One region of the Streptomyces sp. NPDC049837 genome, then DNA from elsewhere that is predicted to be linked to it. Evidence: riboswitches for the same ligand, from Rfam matches in the RefSeq annotation. Region 1 holds a riboswitch; the other holds the start of a gene.
What was found. A riboswitch is a leader RNA that binds a small molecule or an ion and turns the genes downstream of it on or off. The one in region 1 is predicted to bind S-adenosylmethionine.
Positions count from the first base shown of each region.

Region 2: another riboswitch for S-adenosylmethionine. It lies ahead of thrC (threonine synthase); the one in region 1 lies ahead of AB0J57_RS17960 (aminotransferase class V-fold PLP-dependent enzyme).

Region 1 covers NZ_JBFAMP010000006.1:52,827-57,384, forward strand. Annotated here, with positions in the region: gene AB0J57_RS17960 (aminotransferase class V-fold PLP-dependent enzyme) at 1-1,240, opposite strand, end outside; SAM riboswitch class IV at 1,414-1,531, opposite strand; partial or broken gene AB0J57_RS17965 (transposase) at 1,636-1,812, shown strand; gene AB0J57_RS17970 (endo alpha-1,4 polygalactosaminidase) at 2,046-2,882, opposite strand; gene AB0J57_RS17975 (spherulation-specific family 4 protein) at 2,924-3,640, opposite strand; gene AB0J57_RS17980 (hypothetical protein) at 3,637-4,558, opposite strand, start outside.
Region 2 covers NZ_JBFAMP010000005.1:470,330-474,887, forward strand. Annotated here, with positions in the region: gene groL (chaperonin GroEL) at 1-400, opposite strand, end outside; gene AB0J57_RS17065 (cold-shock protein) at 731-937, opposite strand; gene AB0J57_RS17070 (ubiquitin-like small modifier protein 1) at 1,348-1,626, opposite strand; gene thrC (threonine synthase) at 1,651-2,934, opposite strand; SAM riboswitch class I at 2,952-3,096, opposite strand; gene AB0J57_RS17080 (glucosyl-3-phosphoglycerate synthase) at 3,212-4,156, shown strand; gene AB0J57_RS17085 (trehalose-6-phosphate synthase) at 4,202-4,558, shown strand, end outside.

The DNA of each region.
Region 1 (4,558 bases):
AGCTGACCCGGATGGCGTTGAGCGACTTCTCACCCGGCGCCGCCTCGGGCGCGCCGCACTCGCCGACGTCCTGCGGGTCGCTGCCGAGCAGGGTGCGCACCAGCGGGTGGGCGCAGAACAGGCCGTCACGGACGCCGATCCCGTACTCGGCGGACAGCGCCGCCGCGAAGTGCGAGCTGTTCCAGCCCTCGACCACGAACGAGATGACACCGACGCGGGGAGCGTCGTCGCCGAAGAGCGACAGCACCTTCACCTCGGGCACCTCGGCGAGCCCTTCGCGGACCTTGCCGATCAGGTACCGCTCACGGGCGACCAGGTCATCGAACCCGGCCTCGGTGAGCGCCTTGCAGGCGGAGGCGATGGCGTACACGCCGATGACGTTGGGCGATCCGGCCTCGTGGCGGGCGGCGGTGGTGTGCCACTCGACGTCCACCCCGCCGTCGGCGCGCCGGGCGACCTTCCGGGACGCGCCGCCGCCGGCCAGGTACGGCTCGGCCTCCCGCAGCCAGTCAGCGCGCCCGGCGAGGACGCCGGAGCCGAACGGGGCGTACAGCTTGTGCCCGGAGAACGCCACCCAGTCGACGTCCAGGTCGCGCACCGAGACCGGGTGGTGGGGCGCGAGCTGCGCGGCGTCCAGGACGATGCGGGCGCCGTGGGCGTGGGCGGCGGCGGCCAGTTCACGCACGGGCCACAGCTCGCCGGTCACGTTGGACGCGCCGGTGACGCACACCAACGCCGGACCATACGGGTCCCGGTCGGCGAGCGCCCGCTCCAGCGACTCGACGGCCTGGCCCGGGGTCCGGGGCGCGTTGAGGTAGGTGACCTGGGCGTCCCTCCAGGGCAGCAGCGAGGCGTGGTGCTCGGTCTCGAAGACGAAGACCTGGCAGCCGGCGGGCAGCGCGGCGGCCAGCAGGTTCAGCGAGTCGGTCGTCGACCGGGTGAAGACGACCTGGTCGCCCTCGCGGCAGTCCAGGAACTCCGCGACCGCGGCGCGGCTGTTCTCGAACAGGTCGGTCGACAACTGCGACAGGTACCCGGCCCCCCGGTGCACGCTGCCGTAGTACGGCGCGTAGGCGGCCACGTCGTCCCACACCCGCTGGAGGGCGGGCGCGCTGGCGGCGTAGTCGAGGGCGGCGTACGTGACCTCGCCACCGGTGACGAGCGGCACGGTGACATCCCGCCCCAGAACGGGCAGGGGGGAACAAACGGACTGGTCGGCGGCAACGGCGATGACAGACATGGCGAACTCCCGTACAAGGCAGGCGAATCCGTGCGTCCACACGTCGGAAAGGCGGCACGACGCGGCGCAGGGAAAAGGTGAAAGGGGGTACCGAAGAGGGGGCGATACGCCCTATCGCATTCGCTTGCTCACGAGACTGCTCCCTTGAGGACCAGGACCCCAGGGTGTGCAGGGGTCCGCGCTTGCCGCAGACCTCGCTGCCTGCGACCTGGTCTTCACCCGGGGCACCCCGCCACGGACGGAGGGTTGCCGGACAGCGGGCCGGGGCCGTAGTCGCTGTCACTCATGACCTGATCGAGAAGCTATGACACGCGGTCGCTCTCCGCAACTCGTGTCCGGATACCGGGACACGGGAAGGGGCCCCGCCCTGTGGACCGGGGGAGGCGTTCGCCGGCCTGTCGCAGTTCGCCGAGGGGCTGTCTGACCGGCAGGTGGCGGACGCCGTGCGCACGCGGATCGACTGGAAGTACGCGCTTGGTCTGGAGCTGATGGACACCGGGTTCGACCAATCGGTGCTCAGCCAGTTCCGGTCCCGGCTGCTGGCAGGTCGGAATGTCGGCGAGATCTTCGACCTCGTCCTGAGGCCGGCCAGGGAACGCCGGCTATTCGCGTCGACCCGGATGCCGCCTGCGCCCGGAATGCCGTGTTCGATGCTCGACCTTCGGCAGCAGCGACTCGATCACCGCCCACAGTCGTCGCCGGCCTCCCACGGCTGCGGCCGCGCCACCCCGCACCCCAGATCATCAATCCGGCAGTGATCCGACCACGCCGAAGATCGCCGACGGCTGACAGATGTTGCTTTCCCTTATGGACACGGCTCCCGTCCTGCGGAGAGATCTTTCGGCTTACGGATCGAGCTGAAGTGAAGCGCCTTGGTCAGCGGGCAGAACTCTTCCGTAGAGACGTTGTACTCCACATGCAGGACAGCCTTGCCGGCTTCGATGAATGGCTCCAGCGCTTCGCACTCCTTCTTCGCCACACACTCCTCGTTGATGGCGAAGTCGAAGTCCCTGACCAGATCGGGCACCTGAGCCAGGTCGTTCTTGAGCGCCACGCCGAGCCGACGCTCATGGGCGAGCCTCGCGACCATCCGGTTGTACCGAAGCTGGTCGTCGGCGGTCAGCGGGAAACCGGAGTCATTCCTGTACCCGTTCACATTGTCCGGGTCGACCGCGTCGAACCCCTTTCGCTTGCACAGGTCCATACGGGCCGCCATGATCGGCTCCAGGACGTCGAGGCGGCGGATGTCCAGCCAGCGCTCCCCTGGCCAGTCCTCCAGGGGCTTGCCGATCCCCTCCTCCGGGAACCTGTCGGCATCCGGTCGCCACGTCTCGTGGGCGCCGACGTTGACGTAGCAGATCACCTTGCGGCCTTGGCGGTGCAACTCCTGGATGGTCTCCTCGGGCACGTCGAACAAGTCCACGTCGTAGACCTCGGCCCGGACCGAAGTGTCGATCCTGCCCTGAAGCTGCACCTGCCAGCTCACCCCGACCCGGGGCCGCCACCAGGAGCCTTCCGGGCGTGAGCTGGATTCGACGACCGGTGGGGGCGAGTCGGGTGTGACCGGCTTCGTCCTCTCCTGCACGGTGCATCCCGCCACGGCAAGCAGGCAAAGCACCGCCGTGACCGCTCTCGCCGGCACGCGGCACAGCAGACGGGCCCGCCGCGGGCGCCTCATCCGTCTCACACCCTCGAAGCTACACCGACGAGTGCCGGCCAGTAGGTGGGCAACGCTTCCCAAGGGTTGGGCAGCGTGCGGTCGGTCACGTACACGTACCCGGCCCCGCGTGTTCTAGTGAGGTCGACCGCGCGGCCCAACACGGAGACCGGCGTGTCGAAGACCAGATGACAGACACGCGACGAAGGCCACTGCCGGCTCCACTTCGGAGGTCGCCAGCCCCGGTATTCCGACCAGGGTCCCTCGAAGGTCACCACCAGATCAGCCAGCTCGACGTAGCAGGGGTCGGGTGGCGTCCCAGGATTGATCACCACCTGCCGGATTCCGCTGGACCGCAATGCGGTGACCAGCTCACGGTAGTAGGGCCAACCCGACCGGTCCTCGGTGACCTCGTCAATGAAGATCGCGGTCAGGCCGTACCAGTTTCGGTAGGCCGTGGCCTCGGCGAGCACCTCGCTTGCCCGGCGCGTGGCGTAACCAGTGCTGATGTATCCGGCGACACTGATCCCGGCCCGGCGCATCTGCCGGCACACCGTACGGTGGCCATCATCGGTGTCGCGACCGACGCCCGAGTCGGGGTTGAGGATCACCAGATCGACCCGGCCGGGGTGGGTGGCACTGGCGGCGCAGAGCTGTGCCCAGTCCGCGGCGCAACAGCACGGGTCGAAATAGGCAGGGACGGCGACGCGCGACGCCGGCGCCGCTCGGGTCGCGAGTCTCACCGGTGGTTCACCGCCCTGCGGCAAAGCCGGTAGAGGATCGTGCCATGTGCCGCCGCCAGCGCTATGGCGACGATTCCGTACCAGACCATCCCTGTGTCATTCGCGAACGGATCGTCGAGGAGCAGGGTGTTGGCGAACAACGCGGCGACGGCTACGGAGGTCGTGATGAGGACAACCCGCGTCTGACCCATTTGGTTGACCACCATCCCGACAAAGGTCGCTGCGCCGAGCAGTAGATAGACGAGGGACAGCGATACCGGCGGCGTGTAGTGGGGGGCGAATGTCATCGTGGTGAGGTACAGCGCTCCGGAGAGCGCGGCGAGCACGACGAGGTAGTACAGCGTCAACCTCGAGAAGGCATGACACGCCGTACGAGCGAAGACCACGGGTGATGCGGTCGATGCCAGCAGCCGAGCCGAGATCCGACGACGGCGGTACATCAATACCTCCACCACTCCCATGCTCAACACCAGCGGCAATGCGGCGAGGGCCACCGGCAACGCCAGCGGCTGGGCCTCATCACCTTCGCGGAGCAGGAAGTCGACAACGGGGTACACGAGCAGCACGGTGGCCAGCAGCCCGAAAGCGCTGTTCAGGAGCGCGCCGCGCAACATGGCCGGGGACATGCGTTGCGCTGGAGGCGTTCTGTCGCGGGTCGCCCGGAGGGCGAAGACGAGTGCCAGCACGGCTGTTGCCGTCATCGCAGCAGGGGCTACCGCACCTACGCCGACAGCGGCTTCGGGTACGGCGACAACGGTCTGGGCTCCGGACACCGCCGCGTAGGCATCGGCCCTGGGCGGTCCGACGCCCCGGGTCGCCACCACGAACGCGCCTGCCGCCGTCGCCGGAAGCAAGGCGAGCATCAGTCGCAGGTCACGGTCGAACACGAGCAGGGCCATGGCCGAGATCAAATAGACC
Region 2 (4,558 bases), on a different contig from region 1:
CCTGCTCCAGCAGCGCGCCGGAGACGGCCTCGACGGCGGTCTCGATGCCGCGCTTCAGGGCCATCGGGTTGGCACCGGCGGCGACGTTGCGCAGACCCTCGCGGACGAGCGCCTGGGCGAGAACGGTCGCGGTGGTCGTACCATCACCGGCGACGTCGTCCGTCTTCTTGGCGACTTCCTTGACCAGCTCGGCGCCGATCTTCTCGTACGGGTCCTCGAGCTCGATCTCCTTGGCGATGGAGACACCATCGTTGGTGATCGTGGGGGCGCCCCACTTCTTCTCGAGGACGACGTTGCGACCCTTGGGGCCCAGGGTCACCTTGACGGCGTCGGCGAGCTGGTTCATGCCGCGCTCGAGGCCGCGCCGTGCCTCCTCGTCGAACGCGATGATCTTGGCCATGTGAAGTGGTCCTCCCGGACTGGGGTGGATGCTCCGGACCGCGCTGGCGCCCGCGACGGACGGCCTGCATGCCCCTGTGGTTCCTTGCCCCACCGGCCTGCGGACCTCACCGACCCGGTCCTTCGTTGTCACTCTCACCTTCAGAGTGCTAACGCCAATGATTAGCACTCGACCCCTACGAGTGCAAGCGCCTCTCGCATACGAGACAGGGGTCCGCCAGGGGCAGGACAGGGGTCCGGACACGCGCGAGGGGCCCGCGTCCCCTGGAACGCGGGCCCCTCGGCACTTGCGATGTCGACAGTCGATGGTCGGTCGATCGCGACGCGGCTCTCAGCCGGCGGCGAGCTTGACCATGTCCGCCTGCGGACCCTTCTGGCCCTGCGAGATCTCGAACTCGACTCGCTGACCTTCTTCAAGGGTGCGGTAGCCGTCCATCTGGATCGCGCTGTAGTGGACGAAAACATCCGCACCACCGTCGACCGCGATGAAGCCGTACCCCTTCTCCGCGTTGAACCACTTGACGGTGCCCTGAGCCATGCCTAACTCCCCTATTACTGGCCCTTGCACAGGACCGCACTTCGCGGACCCGGGTCAGACCTCACCCGCTGACAGGTGCGGGCGTGCGCCGGAACGCGTCGACCGCCGCTGAATGTATCTGCCCAACTGCCGTCTGCAACAGGTCAATCGGACGAGAATTCCGAGCATGGGTGAACGGAAAAGATGGCCGAATTGGCCAGAATCCCGGGCAAGTCGGGCCCGGCAAAGTGCGCAAATGGCGCAACTCTCAAGCTCACATTGACTGCATCTTGTCGCCGCCTCGCCCCATTCTCATATGCGGGCGGCACTGGCAGCGGCGGGGACTTCCCCAACTCTACCGCGCTCAACCATGCAGAATTGCCCCCTCCGCTTAGCTCGCGGAGGGGGCAATGGAGGTAACGCTGCGTACGTCAGCAGCCGCCTGCGACGGCCGGAATGATGGAGACACCCGCCCCGTCGGGCGTGGCGGTCTCCAGACCCTGCTCGAAGCGCACGTCATCATCGTTGACGTACACGTTCACGAACCGGCGGAGCTTGCCCTGGTCGTCCAGGACGCGGGCGGCGATGCCCGGGTGGTTCTTCTCCAGCGACTCGATGACCTCGGAGAGGGTCGCGCCCTCCGCCGTGACCTCGGCCTGGCCGTCCGTGTACGAACGGAGGATGGTGGGGATGCGGACGTTGACGCTCATGTTCGTGGTGCCTTTCAGGTCGGGTCAGGCCAGGCCGGCGTCGCGGAACGCGTCCAGGCTCGGGCGGATCGTCGCGGTCGGGCCCGTCGTCGGGGCCACCGCGTCGAGGGTCTTCAGGCCGTCGCCCGTGTTGAGCACGACCGTGGTCAGCGACGGGTCCAGCAGACCCGCCTCGATCAGCTTCTTCGTCACGCCCACGGTCACCCCGCCCGCCGTCTCGGCGAAGATGCCCTCGGTCCGGGCCAGCAGCTTGATCGCGTCCACGACCTGCTCGTCGTTGACGTCCTCCACCGCGCCGCCCGTCCGGCGCGCGATGTCCAGGACGTACGGGCCGTCGGCCGGGTTGCCGATCGCCAGCGACTTGGCGATGGTGTTCGGCTTCTGGGGCCGTACGACGTCGTGACCGGCCTTGAAGGCCGCCGACACCGGGGAGCAGCCCTCCGCCTGGGCGCCGAAGATCTTGTACGGCTTGTCCTCGACCAGGCCGAGCTTGATCAGCTCCTGGAGCCCCTTGTCGATCTTCGTGAGCTGCGAGCCGGATGCGATCGGGATGACGAGCTGGTCGGGCAGTCGCCACCCGAGCTGCTCGCAGATCTCGTACGCCAGCGTCTTCGAACCCTCGGCGTAGTACGGCCGCAGGTTGACGTTGACGAAGCCCCAGCCCTCGCCCAGCGGGTCGCCGATCAGCTCGGAGCAGAAGCGGTTCACGTCGTCGTAGGTGCCCTCGATGCCGACCAGGTCACCGCCGTAGACCGCCGCCATGACGACCTTGCCCTGCTCCAGGTCGTGCGGGATGAACACGCACGACCGGAAACCGGCCCGCGCGGCCGCGGCGCCGACGGCACCCGCCAGGTTGCCCGTCGAGGAGCAGGAGAGGGTGGTGAAACCGAAGGCGCGGGCGGCCTCCAGGGCCTGGGCGACGACACGGTCCTTGAAGGAGTGCGTCGGGTTGCCGGAGTCGTCCTTGACGAACAGTTTGCCCGGCTCGACGCCCAGCTCACGGCCCAGGTTGTCGGCCTGGACGAGCTTGGTCCAGCCCGGGTTCAGGTTCGGCTTGTCGGTCACGTCCGCCGGGACGGGGAGCAGTGGCGCGTACCGCCAGATGTTCGCGGGCCCGGCCTCGATGCGCTTGCGCAGCCCCTCGGGGTCGCCGACCGGCAGGTCGTACGCGATCTCCAGGGGCCCGAAACACAGCTCACAGGCGAAAATGGGACCGAGCTCGAAGCGCTCGCCGCATTCGCGACAGGAGAGGGCGGAAGCAGGCCCGAGGTCGACGTTCTTGGCGGTGGCGACAGTCTGTACAGCCATGGAGGCGAGGCCCTTTCTCCTCATCTTCCTCATGGCGCACTTCGCCATGAGACGGATTTGGCACCTTCCCTAGCCGGGGCCTCGCGCAAGATCTTGCGAGTGCCGGCTGGAGGGTTGCCGGGGCTTCAACGGGCCGTATCCCTCTGCCCCTCTGGATGAGCGGTATTCGATTGTCTGCACGGGGACCCGACATGCGACGGTCATCCGCGTTGTTCAAGACTGTAACCGAACCCCCGGACACTTGAGATGGTCGTCCGAAACGCGAGATGGAGATCACGTGCTGGAAGAGGTGGAGCGCTGGCTGGAGCGGCGGTCCTGGTCCGTGGCCGACCGACCGCTCGACCGGCTGCTCGCGGCCAAGCACAGTACGACCGTCAGTGTCGTCCTGCCGGCGCTGAACGAGGAGGCGACGGTCGGCGACATCGTCACCGTCATCCGCCGCGACCTCATGTCCCCCTCCGCGCCCCTCGTCGACGAACTCGTGGTGATCGACTCGGGCTCCACGGACCGCACCTCCGAGGTCGCCGCCGCCGCGGGCGCGCGCGTGGTGCACCGGGACGCGATACTCCCCCGCATACCCGCCCTCCCCGGCAAGGGCGAGGTGCTGTGGCGCTCCCTCCTCGCCACCAGCGGCGACATCGTCTGCTTCGTCGACGCCGACCTGCGTGACTTCTCGGCCGATTTCGTCACCGGCATCGTCGGCCCGCTTCTCACCGACCCGTCCGTCCACTTCGTCAAGGCCATGTACGACCGGCCCCTCGCGGGCGTCGCCGGCCACGGCGGGCGGGTGACCGAGCTGGTGGCGCGGCCGCTGCTGAACCTGCACTGGCCCCAGCTCGCCGGGTTCGTCCAGCCGCTGGGCGGCGAGTACGCGGCCCGCCGCTCGCTCCTGGAGCGGCTGCCCTTCCCCGTCGGCTACGGGGTCGAGCTGGGCCTCCTCGTGGACGCCCTGCACACCGTGGGCCTCGACGCCCTCGCCCAGGTGGACGTGGGCGTGCGCAAGCACCGGCACCAGGACGAGCGGGCGCTGGGCCGGATGGCGGCGGCGATCTACCGCACGGCCCAGCTCCGGCTGTCGCGCGGGCACCTGGTGCGGCCCCGGCTCACCCAGTTCGACCGGGGCGACGACGGCTTCGTGCCGCGCACGCACGAGGTCGACACCGAGGAGCGGCCGCCGATGATCGAGGTGGCCGAGTACGCACGGCGCCGCCGGGTGGCGTGAGTGCCGTACGTTTGAGCGTTTCCGCTACGGGCTAGGTTCGTCTCCATGGCAGCCCAGATTCTCGTCGCCTCCAACCGCGGTCCGGTCAGCTACGTCCCCCGCGAGGACGGCACGTTCGACACCCGGCGCGGCGGGGGCGGGCTGGTGTCGGGACTCTCCGCGATCGGTCCGGACGCGGGCGCGCTGTGGGTGTGCGCGGCGCTGAGCGACGGCGACCGGCAGGCGGTGCAGCGGGGCATCGCGGCCGAGCCGGGCGTGAAGATGCTCGACATCGACGCACGCGTGCACGCGGACGCGTACAACGGCATCGCGAACTCGGTGCTGTGGTTCGTGCACCACATGCTGTATCAGACGCCCCTGGAACCGGTCTTCGACGCCGAGTTCCGCCGCCAGTGGGTCGCC